2 regions of the Glutamicibacter sp. PAEs-4 genome follow, and region 2 is predicted to be linked to the other one. Evidence: predicted binding sites of a transcription regulator. Region 2 holds the regulator's gene; the other holds the start of a gene.
The links. Region 2 encodes LexA, which represses DNA repair genes until DNA is damaged. Its sites were predicted from a motif close to TCGAACANNTGTTCGA; they were not measured.
Positions count from the first base shown of each region.

Region 1: a site for LexA is predicted at 4,195-4,210, ahead of ACR9WD_RS13880 (shikimate dehydrogenase). Genes of this name have one in related genera too.

Region 1 is NZ_CP195017.1:2,942,384-2,948,345, reverse strand. Features, by position in the region: gene ACR9WD_RS13900 (NUDIX hydrolase) at 7-711, opposite strand; gene ACR9WD_RS13895 (3-hydroxybutyrate dehydrogenase) at 960-1,730, shown strand; gene ACR9WD_RS13890 (LysR family transcriptional regulator) at 1,795-2,727, shown strand; gene ACR9WD_RS13885 (MFS transporter) at 2,798-4,138, opposite strand; gene ACR9WD_RS13880 (shikimate dehydrogenase) at 4,291-5,163, shown strand; gene ACR9WD_RS13875 (bifunctional sugar phosphate isomerase/epimerase/4-hydroxyphenylpyruvate dioxygenase family protein) at 5,163-5,962, shown strand, end outside.
Region 2 is NZ_CP195017.1:1,125,815-1,138,884, forward strand. Features, by position in the region: gene miaA (tRNA (adenosine(37)-N6)-dimethylallyltransferase MiaA) at 1-403, shown strand, start outside; gene dapF (diaminopimelate epimerase) at 436-1,371, shown strand; gene ACR9WD_RS05305 (class I SAM-dependent methyltransferase) at 1,442-2,047, opposite strand; gene hflX (GTPase HflX) at 2,375-4,036, shown strand; gene ACR9WD_RS05315 (ATP-dependent DNA helicase) at 4,029-6,026, shown strand; gene ACR9WD_RS05320 (glycoside hydrolase family 76 protein) at 6,137-7,216, shown strand; gene lexA (transcriptional repressor LexA) at 7,273-7,992, opposite strand; gene ACR9WD_RS05330 (LysM peptidoglycan-binding domain-containing protein) at 8,251-8,604, shown strand; gene ACR9WD_RS05335 (histidinol-phosphate transaminase) at 8,685-9,791, shown strand; gene hisB (imidazoleglycerol-phosphate dehydratase HisB) at 9,814-10,434, shown strand; gene hisH (imidazole glycerol phosphate synthase subunit HisH) at 10,435-11,070, shown strand; gene ACR9WD_RS05350 (hypothetical protein) at 11,088-11,222, shown strand; gene priA (bifunctional 1-(5-phosphoribosyl)-5-((5-phosphoribosylamino)methylideneamino)imidazole-4-carboxamide isomerase/phosphoribosylanthranilate isomerase PriA) at 11,252-11,989, shown strand; gene ACR9WD_RS05360 (SseB family protein) at 12,210-13,070, shown strand, end outside.

The sequences.
Region 1 (5,962 bases), 1.7 Mb from region 2:
CGGCGGCTAGCCTCTGGGTTGCCGCTCCGAGTCCCGCACCGGGTGTGACGACTGCGAATCCTCGGGATTCGGGTGGACTGGGGAAATCACCGGCTTGCTGGACATGATCTGCTCGATGCTGCCCAGCTCCATCGCATCCAGCAAGGTGCGCTGGGTGGGACGCATCATTTTGACCTCGCCGCGCTCAAGCGCAGCGAACAGCGCTTCGGGGCTGGTCCACTTGGAAATCACCGCTTCGGTGGTCTGGTGGATCGGTTCCTGGCCTGCGCGCAATGCAGCGACGAAGAAATAGGTGTCGAACCGCCGCGGGAATCCGGCTGGGGTGACCCAGTTGGCCCATGGGTGCAGTTGGCCAGGATCCAGCAGCAGGCCGGTTTCCTCGAAGACTTCGCGCCGGGCTGCGAAGAGGACCTCGCCGGCCAGGTGCGGCGCGCGTTCCCGGCCTTCGGCAAGGACCGAGGTGTGCGCCCAACGCTGGACGTGATCGCTGAGCACTGCCGGATCCATTTCGGCCTCGTCTGCCGCCTGTCCGTCCTGGAGATCAACTCGTCCGCCGGGATAGACCACCATGCCTGCCGCGAAGTCCATCGTGTTCACGCGGTGCTGGACGAATACTTCGAATCCGGCGGCTGCCTCGCGCAGCAGCAGAACGCTGGCTGCCTTGCGGATGGGGACCTCAGCGGGGGTCGGAGGTATCGGGGAAGTCGTCATTGCTTACCGTGTCCTTGGCTCGTGGATTGCGAAATAGCCTTTGAATGCCAGCTTAGCTTCTGGCGCACAGCCAACGCAGATCCAACGGTAATCACTGTGCAAGCCTGCACATTTGCCTGCGGAATCTGCACAGCCAATGCCGTTGACCGGTGTCCTTGCCGGAGCTTACGTTGAAACGAAGGGCGGTGCACGCAATTGCGGCCAGCGCACCGGGACGATCCAGTGGAGCTAAGCAGAGGATGGGCCACATGGCTGAAGAGAACAGGCAGGGTCCTGAAGGGCTGGCCGGGCGCCGGGCCTTGGTTACCGGTGGCGCGTCGGGCATCGGCTTGGCCAGCGCGACGGCATTGGCCCGCGCCGGTGCGGATGTGACCATTGCCGATGTGGACGAGCAGGCGGCCGGGCAAGCGGCGAGGGCACTTGGCGGGAAGGCGTGGGCCGTGGATCTCTCGGATACCAAATCCTTGGAAGAGCTCAGCCTGGATATCGACATCCTGGTCAACAATGCCGGCGTGCAGAGGGTGGCCCCGATCCATGAATTTGATCCCGAAGCCTGGAGGCTGATCCACCGGCTCATGCTGGAATCTCCCTTCCTGCTGATCCGTGCGGCATTGCCGGGCATGCGCGAGCGCGGCTTCGGACGCATCATCAATATTTCATCCATCCACGGCCTGCGGGCCAGCGCTTTCAAGAGCGCCTACGTGGCGGCCAAGCACGGGCTGGAAGGGCTGTCGAAGGCCACGGCGCTGGAAGGAGCGGACTTCGGGATCACCAGCAACTCCATCAACCCCGGGTATGTGCGCACGCCGCTGGTCCAGAAGCAGATTGCCGATCAGGCCAAGGTCCACGGCATCGAAGAATCCGAGGTGGTGCAGAAAATCATGCTGACCGAGGCGGCGATCAAGCGGATGGTGGAACCCGAAGAGGTGGCGTCCCTGGTGGCTTGGCTGTGCGCTGATGCGGCGGGCATGGTCACCGGAGCGTCCTACGCCATGGACGGTGGATGGAGCGCGAGGTGACGGCGACGCCATCGGCAGGCGGCCAGTCCGTCCTATCGAGCTGCCGCAGGCATATGATCGTGATATGGAAAGCGATTCGCCCTCATCGACAAGCCTGTCCCATTGGCTGCAGATTTCCTCGCTGGAACTGCTGGTGGGCATTGCCGACCACGGCAGCCTGAGTGCCGGGGCCCGGGCGGCCGGCATGGCGCAGCCCAATGCCTCGCGCGCCTTGAAAACCCTGGAACGCCGCTTGGGATATTCGCTGGTCACCCGTAAGACCACCGGCTCCACGCTGACCGCCGAGGGCGTGCTCACCGTGCAATGGGCCCGGGAAGCGCTGGCCAGCTTGGAAGCCTTGGCCGCCGGCGCCAGGTCGCTGGCCGATGCAGGGGGATCCGAGCTGCAGTTCGGGGCGAGCATGACGGTGGCCGAATACTTGGCCCCGCAGTGGATCGGCCGGCTGCACCAGGTGCTGCCGCAGATCACGCCGCGCATGCTGATCATGAATTCGCAGGATGTCATCCGTGCTGTGCAGCAAGGCGAGGTAGGCCTCGGCTTCGTGGAAACCCCGCATATACCGCTGGGGCTCAAGAGCAAACCGGTGTTCCGCGACGAGATGCTGATTGTGGTCGCGCCCGGGCATGAATGGGCGCTGCGCGAGCAGCCGCTGACCTTGCACGAGCTGCAGAGCACGCCGCTGATCGAGCGCGAGGAAGGCTCGGGCACCCGCGCGTTCCTGGACTATATCGCCCATGCCCAGCGGCCCAAGCCGGTGGCCGAATTCAACAGCAATGCGACCATCTGCCAGTGCGCGGCCGGCGGCATGGGCCCGGCGGTGCTCAGCCAATTGGCCGTGGAAAGCCAGCTGGCGGCCGGAACCCTGGTGGAAATTGCCTTTGACGGCCCCGCCCTGCTGCGCGAGCTGCACGCCATCTGGCCGGCGGCGCAGGTGCTGGGCCGCACCGAGCAGACGCTGCTGCAGATCGCCGCGGATCACGAGTCCCACTCCGCCTGAAGCAGGAAACCGGGCAGCTGCAACTGCAGCTGCCCGGTTTCGGCTGGGGCCTGTGGCTGGGTCTTGCCCCCTAGCTGGAGACCTTTTCGACCTTGCTGCCCAGCTCCGTGGTGGGCACCCGGTAGGTTTCGCGCGCGGTCATTGCCGCCACGGAGGCGATCAGCGAGATCGCCGCGGTGAAGATGCTGATCTGCACCCACCCATTGGCTTCCAGTCCGCCCAGGGCGGCGACGATGGACGGGGCGAACCCTGCCATCAAGAAGCCGATCTGGGTGCCGATGGCCAGGCCGGAGAAGCGGACCTGGGAAGAGAACATCTCGGCGTAGAAGCTCGGCCAGACCGCATTGGCCGCGGCATAGGCGCAGGAGAAGACCAGCACCGAGAGGCCGAACTGCGCCAGCGCGTTATCCGTTTCCATGGAGCGCAGGTAGAACGGCATGAAGGCCGCGGAGCCCAGTGCGCCGTAGATGAATACCGGCTTGCGCCCGATCTTGTCCGCCAGCATGCCGAACAGCGGCTGGGTGAACAGCGCGCCGATGTTGCCGGCTACCACCAGCCATAGGGTGATGGACTCGTCCATGTTGCCGATCGTCTTGCCGTAGGAGATGGCCAGCGTGCCGTAGACGGTGGACACCGCGGCGATGAAGGCGCAGAGGATGACGCGCAGCACGTCCTTCCAGTGGAACTTCAGCAGCACTGCCAGCGGGAGCTTGGCGATCTCGTTGTTCTTCTTGGCTTCCTCGAATTCCGGGGTTTCGTGCAGCGAGCGGCGGATGAAGAAGGTGACGATCACGACGAGGGCAGAGAGCCAGAACGGGATGCGCCAGCCGATGCCGTACTTGATCTCATCGGGCAGGGCGACCACCGGGATGAAGATCAGCGCGGCCAGGATCTGCCCGCCCTGGGTGCCGGTCAGCGTCCAGGAGGTGAAGAAGCTGCGGCGGTGGTCCGGCGCATGCTCCAGCGACATGGAGGAGGCCCCGGCCTGCTCGCCGGCAGCCGACAGGCCCTGGCACAGGCGGGCGAAGACCAGCAGGATCGGGGACAGCCAGCCGACCTGGTCGAAGGTGGGCAGGCAGCCGATCAGGAAGGTGGAGGCGCCCATCAGGATCAGCGTGAACATCAGCACCTTCTGCCGGCCGACGCGGTCGCCGAAGTGCCCGACGAAGATGGCGCCGATGGGGCGTGCCACATAGGCGAAGCCGAAGGTCGCCAGCGACATCACCGCTGCGTTGGTGGAAGTATCCGGGAAGAAGATATGCGGGAAAATGAGCGCGGCGGCGGAGCCGAAGATGAAGAAGTCGTAGTATTCAACGGCGCTTCCCATGAAACTGGCGACGGCCGCCTTGACTGGAGTGCGCTTGGGGCTTCCGGTGCCGTCGGGCGCCGTTGCCTGGTGTGCAGCTTGCATCGGGATACTCCCTGATCGAGTGGTTTGGAGGGGAACTCGTCCTAAGTGTGCGCATTCCGTACACTTGTTCGGAATGTGTTCATTGGTTTACAGTAGATGCAAATCACAAACAGGGCAAGACCTGATGCCAATTTTGAAGGGCAGCGACGAAAATGAGTACACCCAGCGAGTCGTTCCTGGTGGGACTGATCGGCGAGGGCGTGATGCCTTCGCTCACGCCTCCCATGCACGAGCATGAAGCCGACGCGCAATCCCTGCGCTACCTGTACCGGCCGATCGACCTCGCGGTGCTGCAACGGCCCGGGCAGGATGTCGGGACGCTGCTGGCCGCCGGAGCCGAGCTGGGCTACAACGCCTTCAACATCACCCACCCCTGCAAGCAGCTGGTGCTCGAGCACCTCGACGGGATCTCGGACAGCGCGCGGAAGATCGGCGCGGTGAATACCGTTCTCATCGAGGACGGCAAGTTCTACGGGCACAACACCGACGCCTCCGGCTTCGCCCGCGCCCTGGCCACCGGGCTGCCCGGAGCCAACCTGGCCAAAGTGCTGCAGCTGGGAGCCGGCGGCGCCGGAGCCGCCGTGGCCTACGCCCTGCTGGACTCGGGCACCACCGAGCTGCACATCGTGGATTTGGACGCGGAGCGGGTCGAGCACCGCGTGGCCGAGCTGCGCAGCCACTTCCCGCAGGCGCAGATCTTCGCCGCGACCCCGGATGAGGTGCCGGGCCTGCTGCCTGGCAAGGACGGGCTGCTCAACGCCACCCCGATCGGCATGCACCACCACCCGGGCCTGCCGCTGGATATCGCGGCGCTGACTGCGCATCACTGGGTGGCCGACTGCATCTACCGCCCGGTGGACACCGAGCTGATCACCGCCGCCCGCGCGTTGGGCTGCCAGGTCCTGGACGGCGGGCACATGGCCGTGGGCCAGGCGGTGGACGCTTTCGAAATCATTACCGGAATCAAGCCGGATGCCGCGCGGATGCGCGCCCACCTGCTGGCCATGCTGGAAGAAGGACGCTGATGCGCACATCAATCGCCACCGTATGCCTGTCAGGAACACTGGAAGAGAAGATGCTGGCTTGCTCCAAGGCCGGATTCGACGGGATCGAGATCTTTGAGCAGGACCTGCTGGTCAGCCCGATGTCCCCGGAAGAAGTCAGGGCCATGGCCGACCGGCTGGGGCTGGGCCTGGACTTGTTCCAGCCCTTCCGCGACTTCGAGGGCGTCACCGAAGCGCAGCTGCAGGCCAACCTGCATCGCGCCGAAGCCAAGTTCCAGCTGATGAACCAGCTGGGCATGGACCTGGTGCTGCTGTGCTCCAACGTCGCCACCGCCACCATCGATAATGATGAGCTGTTCATCGCGCAGCTGCGCCAGCTGGCCGAGCTGGCCGCCGGCTACGGCGTGCGCATCGCCTACGAGGCGCTGGCCTGGGGCAAGTACGTGAACACCTACCAGCATTCCTGGCGCATCGTGCAGGGTGTGGACCGGCCGAACTTCGGGCTGTGCCTGGACAGCTTCCACATTCTCTCGCGCGGGGATGACCCGGCGCAGATCGCGCAGATCCCCGGCGAGAAGATCTTCTTCGTGCAGCTGGCCGACGCTCCGGTACTGTCCATGGACATCCTCTCCTGGTCGCGGCATTACCGGCTCTTCCCAGGCCAGGGCGGTTTCGCGCTGGATGAGTTCATGCTCCACCTGGTCCGATCCGGCTATGCAGGCATTGTCTCCCTGGAGATCTTCAATGACGTCTTCCGCCAGTCCAATGTCGAGCGGACCGCAATCGACGGACTGCGCTCGCTGAAGTGGCTGCAGTCCCA
Region 2 (13,070 bases):
CCACGAGATTTCCGGTCGGGCCTTCAGCTCCTTCATGCCGCAACGCGAGTATGCCGCTCCGGCAATCCAGATCGGCTTGAACTACGACCGCCAGGCATTGCATGAGGCCTTGGAAACCCGAGTGCACAAGATGGATGCCATGGGATTGGCCGCGGAAGTCGAGGGACTGCTCGGCCAGGGATTGCGCGACGGCAAGACCGCCTCTCGCGCCATCGGCTACCAGCAGTATATCGACTTCCTCGACGGGCGGATCACCCGGGACGAAGCCATTGACCAGACGGTCATTGCCACCCGCAAGTTCGCGCGACGCCAAATCACCTGGTTCAATGCAGATGAGCGGGTCAACTGGCTGAACCCGCTGGAACCTGGGCTGCTGGAAAAAACACTGAAGATCATCGGCTAGCCAACGTACGAACGGAAACTCTAGGAGCATTGATGTACCGCACCGAATTAGGTCAGCTGGCTGGACAACGTTTCGCCAAGGGCCATGCCACCGGCAACGACTTCGTGCTGATTGCCGACCCGGAAGCGCAGCTGGATCTCAACGCCGAACAGGTGGCGGCCCTGTGCCACCGCCGCTTCGGCGTTGGCGGTGACGGGCTGATCCGTGCCGTGCCCACCTCCAAGGTTCCCGGATACGAAGGGCAGTTCCTGGAGCATCCCAAGGCCTACTGGTTCATGGATTACCGGAACAATGACGGCTCCATCGCCGAGATGTGCGGCAACGGCGTACGCGCCTTCGCTCACTACCTGATTGCCGAGGGGCTCGTGAGCCTCCAGGTCGGGCAAAGTTTCCAGATCGGCAGCCGTGCCGGCGTCAAGGAAATTACCCGACTCGCTGATGGCTACGCGGTGAACCTCGGCCCCTGGGGATTGATCTTCGAGCAGGAAGCCGCGGAAAAATCGGTGGACTCCATGGTCAAGCCCAGAGGCTGGGAGCAGGCGCTGCCGGCCTTGAGCATCACCATGGGCAACCCGCACACCGTAGTTGCCTTGCCAGACGTCCAGATGCTTGAAGAACTGGACCTGTTCCAAGCCCCAGAGGTTTCTCCCGTCCCTGCCAACGGCACCAACGTGGAATTCGTGGTTCCTTCCGAGCCGCTGATCGAAGAGGACGGGGTTGCCCAGGTCCAGATGCGCGTCCATGAACGCGGGGTCGGCGAGACGCTCTCATGCGGTACCGGTGCGTGTGCGGCCGCGGCAGCCGTACGCTACTGGGCACGCAGCACCGCGCTGATCAACCAGTGGGCTGTCAAGGTGCCCGGCGGAGTCGTCGGCGTTGAATTCCGTGGCAATGCAGAGGGCGGCGAAGATACGATCCTCAGCGGCCCGGCAGACCTGGTTGCCCGCGGGATCATCGGTTCGGAGTAGACCTGATCGGCTCCGTAGCAAAAATCGCAGAATAGCTTCGCGAGCTATTCTGCGATTTTGCTTTTGGCAATCAGGCCGGACGCGCTACCTTCAGCACGCGGAAGGCCTTGGCGGTCGCTTCACGGGTGATCTTCCAATCCGAGGGAAGCTGCTCAACCAGCCACTTCTGCAGCGAATCGCTGCCTAGGTTCTTCTGCACCACCATCCATGCCTCGCCACCCGGGGCCAACCGCGGCAACCACAGCATCAGCAATTCATGCAGGGCATCCTTGCCGATGCGAATGGGCGGGTTCGACCAGATGGTGTCGAATTGCAGGCTCGGATCCACGGACTCAGGGGTGCCGACAACTACGTTGGACAAGCCGAGCGCCGCGGCGTTCAAGCGGGCCAGGTCGATGGAACGCTCATTGACATCCACGCCGTAGACCTCGGACTGCGGGGACTGCTCGGCGGCGGCCAGGGTGATGGGTCCCCAGCCGCACCCGATATCCAGAATGCGTCCGCGAGGGGTTGGCACGTACTGCAACAGCACCGCCGTTCCCTTGTCCAGACCGGCGGGGGAGAAGATTCCTGAGGCCGTCTGCACCTTGCGCAACGAGCCGTTGAGCTCGACTTCGATGGTGCGCCGTTCATCTGCCGAGGCCGGGCTGGCGGTGAAGTAGTGATCCGAGGTCATAGGCAAAGCTTATCGCCCAGTACGGATACCCCAAAGATCAGCGTCGGCAACGTGAGCAAGGCGATATGGGCGTGAGCAGATATCACTGATAGAGTTTTCCCTATGACTTTCATTTTCGTCTAATACGTAGCCCTCTTGGTTACCCGCGGTTCCACGAGCTGGCCGCGCAGTTCTTGCGCGCCCACCGGGCTGAATCAGCAGACGGCAAAGTCATTTCCCTCTACCTGGCAGTTCTTCTTTCCAGAACCCCGCATACGCCTTTGCTTACCGGTAACCATGCATTCACCTGTCTGCCCATAGACCTTTACTCCTTGCAAAGGACCACGAATGTTTGATGAACCAACCGAATCTGAACGCGCCACGTCGCAAAGTGGGGTCCACCCGCACTATTCTGGAAAGCGAAGTACTTCTAAGGAGACCATGACTAACTCCGAGTCACACGAGCACGATTCGGCATCGATGGATGATGCCCAGATCCAGGCCGCCATCGATCGAATTCTCGCAGCCGATGATGCGCAGAGCCCGCAGGTTCAGCACTTCGGCGAAGAAGAGAATTCCATTTTCGCTGGCCAGGCTACTGCACTGAACCGTTTTTCCTCAGGCCTCAGCAATTTCGACGGGGACCAGGAAGATCTGGAGGATCGCCGCGCGCTGCGTCGCGTCGCAGGCCTGTCCACGGAACTGGAAGACGTCACCGAGGTTGAATACCGCCAGCTGCGCCTGGAACGCGTCGTGCTGGCGGGCATCTGGAGCGATGGTACCGTCGCCGACGCCGAGAACTCTCTGCGCGAGCTCGCCGCCTTGGCGGAGACCGCAGGTTCCGAAGTCCTCGATGGCCTGGTGCAGCGCCGCAGCAAGCCGGACCCTTCGACCTTCCTCGGCTCGGGCAAGGCCGAAGAGCTGCGCGGAATCGTTGCGTCAACGGGTGCCGATACCGTGATTGTCGATGCAGAGCTGGCGCCATCGCAGCGCCGCGCCCTGGAAGACATCGTCAAGGTCAAGGTCATCGACCGCACCAGCCTGATCCTGGACATCTTTGCGCAGCATGCCCAATCGCGCGAGGGCAAGGCCCAGGTTGAACTGGCCCAGCTCGAATACCTGCTGCCGCGTCTTCGCGGCTGGGGCGAATCGATGTCCCGCCAGGCCGGTGGCCGCGTAGGTGCCGCCGGTGGCGGCATCGGTTCGCGTGGACCGGGTGAAACCAAGATCGAGATGGACCGCCGCCGCATTCGCGACCGCATGGCGAAGCTGCGCCGCGAGATCAAGGCCATGAAGCCTGCGCGTGAAGCCAAGCGTGCCAACCGCAAGCGCAATGCGGTTCCAGCCGTGGCCATTGCCGGCTACACCAACGCCGGCAAATCCTCGCTGCTCAACCGCTTGACCAACGCCGGGGTGCTGGTGGAGAACGCGCTGTTCGCTACCCTGGACCCAACCGTCCGCCAGTCGGCGACCGAGGACGGGTTGACCTACACGCTGGCCGATACCGTCGGCTTCGTATCCAACCTCCCGACCCAGCTGGTGGAAGCCTTCCGATCCACGCTGGAGGAAATCGCCGATTCGGATCTCATCCTGCACGTCGTTGACGGGTCCCACCCTGATCCCGAAGGGCAGATCCAGGCCGTGCGCACCGTGCTCGGCGAAGTCGACGCGTTGAACATTCCAGAGATCATCGTGGTCAACAAGGCCGATGTGGCTGACCCGTTCGTCGTCGAACGCATCCGCAACCGGGAATCCAACACCGTGGTCGTCTCCGCGCACACCGGTGAAGGCATCCAGGAGCTGCTCGAAAAGATCAGCTCATCGATTCCACGCCCCGGCATCCAGCTTGAGGTGCTCATTCCCTACAACCGCGGGGATTTGATCGCCAAGCTGCACCAGAGCGAATCAGAGATCTTGGAAAGCGAACACCTGGAGGAGGGCACCCGGATGATCGTCAAGGTGCGCGATTCCCTAGCTGCAGAGTTGGAGACCTTCAACCTTCATGGATAAGCAAGAGCAGGCCCTGGGGCTCCTGGAGGCCGCGGTCACTTCCATGGGCGGTGCCATGCGCACCGGCCAACAGGAAATGGTCAAGCATGTGGTCAGCGCGCTGGAAGATGAAAAGCACTTGCTGGTGCAGGCAGGCACCGGCACCGGCAAGTCGATGGGCTACCTGATTCCGGCATTGGCCCACGCGCAGACCAGCGCCAAGCCGGTGATCGTCTCCACCGCGACCTTGGCGCTGCAATCGCAGATTGTCGGCCGTGACGTGCCGCGGTTGCTCGAATCGCTCAAGGGCAAGCTCTCGCGCCCGATGGATGTGGCCCTGCTCAAGGGACGCTCGAACTACCTGTGCCAGTACAAGCTCGGCGGCGGGTACCCGGATGACGAAGGCACGCTTTTCTCGATGGATGAGCCGGCAGCTCCTGCCGGCACCACCTATTCGCCGTTGGCCAGCGAGGTCATGAAGCTGCGCGAATGGGCTGAAGAGACTGAGACCGGTGACCGCGATGAGCTGGTGCCCGGGGTCAGCGACAAGGCGTGGAAGCAGGTCTCGGTCTCGGCCATGGAGTGCTTGGGGTCGCAGAAGTGCCCGATGGCTGATGAATGCTTCTCGGAGATGGCTCGTGCCCGTGCCGCGGAAGCGGACGTGGTCATTACCAACCACGCCCTGCTGGCGGTATCGGCCTTCGAGGGGCTTTCGGTCCTCCCGGACTTCGAAGTCGCAATCATCGATGAGGCCCACGAACTGCAAGACCGCGTGACCAGCTCGGTGTCCGGGGCGCTCTCCGCACGCATGGTGCTCACCGCGGCTGGCGGTGCCAAACGCCATTGCGGCGTCAACGTGGATGAGATGGTCAAGGCGGCGAACCGCCTGGAGAAGTCGTTGACCGGTGTGCCCACGGGGCTGCTGGAACATGGCCTGCGCGAAGACATGGGCATCGCCCTGAACGACATCGTGGAACAGGCCCGGCTGGCGTTGGCGCTGTCCAAGCCCGAAGCCAATGCACCGGCTGACGGCGGACGACAGACCGCCCGCTCCCAGCTGCAGGCGGTGATGGACGATGCGATTCGCATGCTCGAATCCGAAGAGCGCCGCGAGGTGCTGTACACCACCCGTCCGCGGGAGTTTGTCGAAGGCCGGGGCTACGTCGAAGCTGACGAGACCCAGCCAGCCACGTTGAACGTTGCCCCGTTGTCCGTTGCTGGCAAGCTGCGCGAAGGGCTGTTCGACGGGCGCACGGTCGTCTTGACCAGCGCTACCTTGGCTATCGGCTCGCAGTTCGATTCGGTCGCAGGCTCCCTGGGTCTGATGGGCGCAGGGGCTCCGTCCTGGACCGGCGTGGACGTCGGCAGTCCCTTCGATTACCCGAAGCAGGGCATCCTGTACGTAGCCAAGCATCTGCCCAAGCCGGGCCGCCAACTGGCCGCCGAGACGCTGGATGAGATCGAGGATCTCATCAAGGCCTCCGGCGGCGGTGCACTGGCTCTGTTCACTTCGAAACGCTCCGCCGAAGAAGCGGCAAGCATCTTGCGCGAACGCCTGGACGTGGAGATCCTGTGCCAGGGCGAGGGCAGCATGAAGTCGCTGGTCGAGCAGTTCAGCAGCGAACGCGACACCTGCCTGTTCGGAACCATGACCCTGTGGCAGGGCGTGGACGTGCCAGGAGATTCCTGCCGGCTGGTCATCATCGACAAGATCCCGTTCCCGCGCCCGGACGATCCGATCTCCAAAGCCCGTTCCGAGGACGTGGCCAAGCATGGCGGCAACGGCTTCATGCAGGTGGCCGCCACCCATGCGGCGATTCGCCTGGCACAGGGCGCTGGACGCCTGATCCGTTCGGTCGGGGACAAGGGCGTGGTGGCGATCCTCGATTCGCGCATGGCCACTGCACGGTACGGCAGCTTCTTGAAAGCGACGCTGCCGCCGATGTGGCCGACTGTCGACAAGAAGGTCATCACCGGAGTTCTCCAGCGCTTGAACCCGGACGGGAAATAGCCGCAGCCAGAGCATGAACTTGAGCTGTCCTCGGACTTGGGGCAGCTCAAGTTCTTTAAGCACTATCAGCAGGATGGTTGGAGATGCACTAAGGTCTGTGACAAGAACTGATGCCGCGTGAACCGGAAGGCACCATGGAGTCCATGCAGGAATTGGCACACCAAGCCGCCATCGACACCCACCAGCGTTTCGGACGGCGCCTCTTGCGGCTGCCCGGAACCTGGATTGGGCAGAGCTACAGCAGGGCGCACCGGTTGCGCGACGGAAGCTTGCTCAGCGATCTCAATGGCTGCGCGCACCCGTTGTCGGAGTGGAACTATTGGTGGCAGGCGCATTATCTGGATGCCATCATTGATGACGGCTACTCCTATCTGGCCGCAGGCGACGCGGAATCGGCGCGTGCCGAGCTGGCCCGGGCCAATCATCTGTTGCGTGGCATTCGAATTCGCAACTTCGGGATGCTGCCCAACTACTTCTTCGACGATATGGCGTGGCTTGCCTTGGCCAGCGGCCGTCTGGCGCAGTTCACGCTGGCCGTGACGGGAGAAGGAAACCACGCTGCTCAGACTGCAATGCGGGTGCTGGGAGAACAGCTTCAAGCTGGCATGGACGAGGTGCTGGGCGGCGGCCTGTACTGGTCGAAAAAACGGGATTTCAAGAATACGCCGGCCAATGCGCCGGCGGCCCTGTTCTTCGGCCGAACCGGCCAGGAGGACACCGCACGGCAGGTCCTCCAATGGCTGGAGAAGAACCTGTTCAGCGCCGAGCGTGGGCTGTATCTGGACGGGGTGCGGTTGACCAGCCAGGGGCACACGATGGAGCCAGCGGTCTATACCTATAACCAGGGCACGGTGCTAGGCGCGTTGCTTGAGCTTGGCGAGCCGGCCGATCTGGCTCACGCCCAGGTGCTGATCGATGCGACCACGCACTCGCTGTCTTCCGCGGCCCGAGTACTCGCGTTCAACCGCGGGGGAGACGGGAACCTTTTTGCCGGAATCCTGTGCCGGTATCTGGCCCTCGCCGCGAAAGATCACCGCTTGGAAGCACCAAGCAGGGAGCAGGCCAGGCAACTGGTCACGGCAACTGCAGGCCATCTGATCGACCAGGAACCGCGCCGGCTCTCGGCGGCAGTCCAGCGCTGGATGATCTTCGCCGCGGCCGCCCAGATCGAGCTCGAGGCCGGCGAGTAGCTGATTAAACGAAAATTGCGCTGGTGCCAAGCACCAGCGCAATATCCACACGAAATCTAGAGTGAGCGCATGACCGAGACGACCCGTCCCATGATCTTTGCTGCATCACCCAAAATCGGTTCGTAGCGCGAGTTCTGCGGAAGCAGCCAAGTATGCCCATCACGCTGCCGGAAGGTCTTGACGGTCGCTTCCTCGTCCAGCAGGGCTGCGACGATGTCGCCGTTGTCTGCCGTCTGCTGTCGGCGGACAACTACCCAGTCGCCATCGCAAATCGCGGCGTCAACCATTGAATCGCCGGACACCTTGAGCATGAACAGTTCCCCGTGGCCCACGAGCTGACGAGGCAACGAGAAAACATCTTCGACGGACTGTTCTGCCAGGATCGGACCGCCAGCAGCAATACGGCCAACCAGCGGAACCATGGTGGTGTCAGCAGAAGTGCTCAGCTCAATGATCTTGGCGTCTTCGCTGGCAGCCGGCTCGACCGGCTCCGAGACCTCGGCCTTTTCTGCATCGTCGGACAATTGCAGCGGCAGCAGGATTTCCATCGCGCGCGGACGGCGTGGGTCTCGACGGATATAGCCGAGCTTTTCCAACTGGCTCAACTGGTGGGTCACGCTCGAAAGACTCTTGAGTCCGACAGCGTCGCCAATCTCACGCATCGATGGCGGATAACCGTTCTTGCCGATAGACCGCTGGATCGTCTCAAGGATCTTCTTTTGGCGAATCGTCAGCGAACGTGCATTCGATCGGGGAGTGCGTTGTGATGCTGACATGAGATTTTGCCTTCCCTAGCAATCATTCGAAAGTTTGCGTGTCCAAACTGTCGGAGCTAGATGGTGAGATGTTTTCATTGCTCGTCTACTTCGAAATCTTAGTAGATAAGCGAGCTTCTTTCAAAGATTTGTTCGAAAACTTCTGGACAAGTTCCGCAAATCTCTGTTAGAACAGATATACGAGGTTCGAACAAGTTTTCGAATCCGTTCTTTCGAATAAAAATTCGCATCACTTGAATTTCTTGAGGAGACAACGTCATGGCTACCGTCGCACTTGACTCAGATCAAACCCAAGCGCCGCTGAAAATCCGCATCAACCGCCGCGGTTGGGCTGTGCTGGTGGGGATGCCCGTTTTCGCACTCACGATCGCTGCTGCTTTCTTCTTCTCCATGTTCGCCTCTGACGCGCATGCCGCGGCAGAAGATCCTACTGGGGTTGGAACCATCGATGTGACCGTGATCCCCGGGGATACGCTTTGGAGTTTGGCTCGCGACTATGCCACCGGTTACGACGTGACTTCCGCAGTTGGCCACATCGCGGAGCTCAACGCCTTGGACGGCAGCGAAATCCAGGTTGGAGATACCTTGTCGATTCCGGTCATTGCCGGCTAGCTTCCCCCGCTGTCCAGTGTTTGTTACCTGCAGCCGTAGCGGATTCACTGGCGGGCTCGCTGCGCACGTAGACTTGATGCGTGAATGACCGCAGTGAACTTTTGAGTCAGCTGCCCTTGCGTGAGAATCTCCGCGGGCTATCCCCTTATGGCGCACCGCAAATTGACGTGCCGATCCAGTTGAACGTCAACGAGAACACCCATCCGTTGCCACCGGTAGTTGTAGACGCCATTGCCCAGGAAGTGGCCAAGGCAGCGGCAACTCTGAATCGCTATCCCGACCGCGAGTTCACCGAGCTTCGTGAACTTCTTGCCGCTTACCTCGGCCACTCGCTCACCAAGGAGAACATCTGGGCCGCGAACGGTTCGAATGAAATCCTGCAGCAGATCCTGCAAGCCTTCGGTGGTCCAGGCCGTACCGTGATGAGCTTCGGCCCCACCTACTCCATGTACCCGCTGTTGGCCAGTGGTACTGATACCACCTATATCGCCGGTGAACGCGCCGAGGATTTCACCCTGTCCGCCGAATCTGCAGCCGCGCAGGTCCGCGAGCACAAGCCGAATATCGTGTTCCTGTGCTCGCCGAACAACCCCACCGGCACCGCCCTTGGCCTTGATGTCATCACGGCCGTGTACGAAGCCATGAGCGAGCACAACGGCATGGTGATCGTTGACGAGGCGTACGCCGAATTCTCCTTGGCCAGCACCAAGTCCGCACTGAGCCTGCTTGAAGGCCGCCAGCGATTGATCGTCTCGCGCACCATGTCCAAGGCATTCGGCCTGGCCGGCGCACGCGTCGGCTACCTGGCCGCCGCGCCAGAAGTCACCGATGCCATCCGCTTGGTGCGGCTGCCATACCACCTGTCGGCCGTGACCCAGGCAACGGCGATCGCTGCCTTGAAGAACATCGAGTTGCTGCTGGCGCAGGTCGAAGACATCAAGTCCCAACGTGACCGCATCGTCGCGCGCTTGAAGGAACTGGGCCTGAAGCCATCGGTCTCCGACTCCAACTTCGTCTTCTTCGGTGGCGTCGAAGACCCCCACGCTATTTGGGAAGGCCTGTTGGAAGCCGGCATCATCATCCGCGACAATGGAATTCCGGGGACCTTGCGTGTTACGGCCGGAACCGAATCAGAAACCACAGCCTTCTTGGAACGACTTGCCGAACTGCTCGGCTCGCAGAAGTAATCAAAGACAAGCGAAGGAAGACATGTCTGCCGAATTGATTGGCGCACGTCGCGCCCGCATGGAACGCGTGACCAGCGAATCGTCCGTATTCGTTGAATTGGATCTCGATGGAACCGGCGTCTCGGAGATCAGCACCTCGGTGCCGTTCTATGACCACATGCTGACTGCGCTCTCCAAGCATTCGCTCATCGACCTCACCGTGCGTGCTACCGGCGATACCCACATCGATGTCCACCACACCGTTGAGGACACCGCGATCACCATCGGCGAAGTGCTGCGCGTGGCGCTGGGCAACAAGGCAGGCATCCGCCGCTTCGGCACCTCCTACGCTCCGCTGGACGAGGCGCTGTCCCGCTCGGTCGTCGATGTCTCGGGCCGGCCATACCTCGTGCACTCCGGCGAGCCTGCTGGCCAGGAATACCACTTGATCGGCGGGCACTTCACCGGCTCGATGACCCGCCACGTCTTCGAAGCCATCACCTTCCACGCACAGATCTGCGCGCACATCGAGGTGCTCTCGGGCCGCGACCCGCACCACATTGTCGAAGCGCAATTCAAGTCCTTCGCCCGCGCCTTGCGCGAAGCCGTAGAGCGCGATGAGCGCATGGGCGACAAGATCCCATCCACGAAGGGTGCCCTGTAAGTGGAGAAGAAAACAGTAGTTGTCCTGGACTACGGTTCAGGCAACGTCCGTTCCGCCGTGCGCGCCTTGGAAGCCGCCGGCGCCGAGGTGGAACTGACCGCAGACCCGAAGAAGATCGTGGCTGCCGACGGACTGGTAGTCCCGGGAGTCGGCGCCTACGCCTCGGTCATGGAGCAGTTGACCGCAACCGGTTCCCTGCGCTGGATCGGCCGCCGCATCGCCGGTGGCCTGCCGGTCTTGGGGATCTGCGTCGGCCACCAGGTCTTCTTTGAAGAAGGCGTGGAGCACGGGGTGAAAACCGAAGGCATCGGCGAATGGCCGGGCAAGGTTGAACGCCTCCAGTCGGATGTCATTCCGCACATGGGCTGGAACACGGTGCGCCCACCGGAAGGATCCAAGCTTTTCGCAGGCATCGAGGACGAGCGATTCTACTTCGTGCACTCCTACGCTGTGCAGAAGTGGGAATTCGACGTCACCCAGCCGGCGATGACCCCGCCGCAGGTGACCTGGTCGACGCACGGGACGCCATTCGTGGCCGCCGTCGAAAACGGCCCGCTCTCGGCAGTCCAGTTCCACCCGGAGAAGTCCGGCGACGCTGGCGCACAGCTGCTGCGCAACTGGTTGGGGACACTCTAGGCATGTGGAGCCTCATCTTGGGTGTTATCGGGGCCTTCCTGATCGGCGGGGCCATTTCGCTGAAGAACCAGAAGGCCCATATTTCATGGATCATCGCGCTCTGGGTGCTTGCAGGCATGAGCCTGATCGCAGCCTGGGCCCTGACCTACTAACCACTTTTTACTTCTTCACTAAGGACATCATGAGCGAGCAACCAATCCTCGAACTCCTGCCTGCGGTAGATATCGCCGGCGGCCAGGCAGTGCGCCTGGTCCAGGGCGAAGCCGGTTCCGAGACCGGATACGGCGACCCGCTGGAAGCTGCGCTTTCCTGGCAGAACGCCGGGGCCGAATGGCTGCACCTGGTCGACCTGGACGCAGCCTTCGACCGCGGAAGCAATGTCGAGATCGTCCAGCGCATTGCCAAGGAACTGAACATCAAGGTCGAGCTCTCCGGCGGCATCCGCGACGACGCCTCCCTGGAACGTGCACTGGAATTCGGCGCTACCCGCGTCAACCTCGGTACCGCCGCACTGGAAAACCCGGAATGGACGAAGCAGGCCATCGCCCGCCACGGCGACAAGATCGCCGTGGGCATGGACGTGCGCGGAACCACCTTGTCCGGCCACGGCTGGACCAAGGACGGCGGCGACCTATGGGACGTCCTAGCTCGCTTGGAAGACGCCGGATGCGCCCGCTATGTTGTCACCGACGTGACCAAGGACGGCACGCTGCGCGGTCCAAACGTTGAACTGCTGCGCGAAATCGCTGCCAAGACCAGCAAGCCGATTGTCGCCTCGGGCGGCATCTCCTCGCTCGAAGACCTCCGCGTCTTGCGTGAGCTGGTTCCTGAAGGCATCGAAGGCGCCATCATGGGCAAGGCGCTGTACTCAGGCCAGTTCACCTTGCAAGAAGCGCTCGATGTGGCAGGCCGCCGCTAGGCACCAAGCACCATCCGCGAAAGGCGATTCAGAAGCTCCCTGCTTCTGAATCGCCTTTCCATTTGTGAAGCCAGATTCCTGCAATACCTTCTCCTGGCAGCGATGGCGCACAGCCGGCAGGGGATGAAATCTGAAATGCCCCGCTCGGGGTGTCCAAGCTCATGAATGCAGTTTTGGAACTTCCTGCCAACAACCTCGAAACCACCGATAGCATGGAGCTATGAGCACCGAGCAACCTGAATCTGCACCCAAACGCCATCTGCCGGGACATATTGTCGCTGCGCTGGCGCAGGCAGGTTCAAAAACCGACTCTGCCGGCCAGGATTGGGAAGGCCGCGACCTGAGCGGCGAAGGCAACCCCCTGCATAACTTCGACAAGGACGACGGCAAGGCCGACGCCAATGTCGTTGCCGCCTTGGCAGCCTTGCGAGCCGGCACCGCGGGGGAGGGCGAAGTGCATCAATCCTTGTCACAGGCGCGCGTTTTCGTTGCGGTGGTCGCCCAGCTCGGTGAAGAAGCGATGACTGAACACGGCTTCGCCTCCGATAAGGAAGCCGATATGGCGCTGGTGAAGATCAAGGCTCCGGATGGCCGCATGGCCCTGCCGATCTTCACCACAGTTGAACGGCTTCAGACGTGGCACAAGGAAGCTCGGCCGGTGGCGGTCTACGCCCCGCGGGCGGCCCTCTCGGCAGTCAGCGAGGAATGCCAGCTGCTGGTCCTTGATCCCGGAAGCGATTTCACCTTCGTGCTTCGACGACCCGGGGTCTGGAACCTGGCTAAGCAGATCGAGTGGATTCCGAGTTATCAGAATCAGCAGATCGCCAACCTGGTGCAGGATGCAACCGAAGGCTTCAGCCAGTTGCAGACCGTCAAGGTTGCCCCGGGCAGGGGAGTCGGCTCCCGCAGCAAGGACGGGCAAATTGTCCTTGGCGGAGGTTCCGGACCGGAACTTAACCTGCAGTTCGTCTTTGCTCCTGGAACGAGCGAGAACGACGCACGCGAGGCAACTCGCGCAATCCACGGGCGTTTGTCCCAGAACACCGAATTCGCTGAAGCAGTGGATTCCCTCGAACTCAGT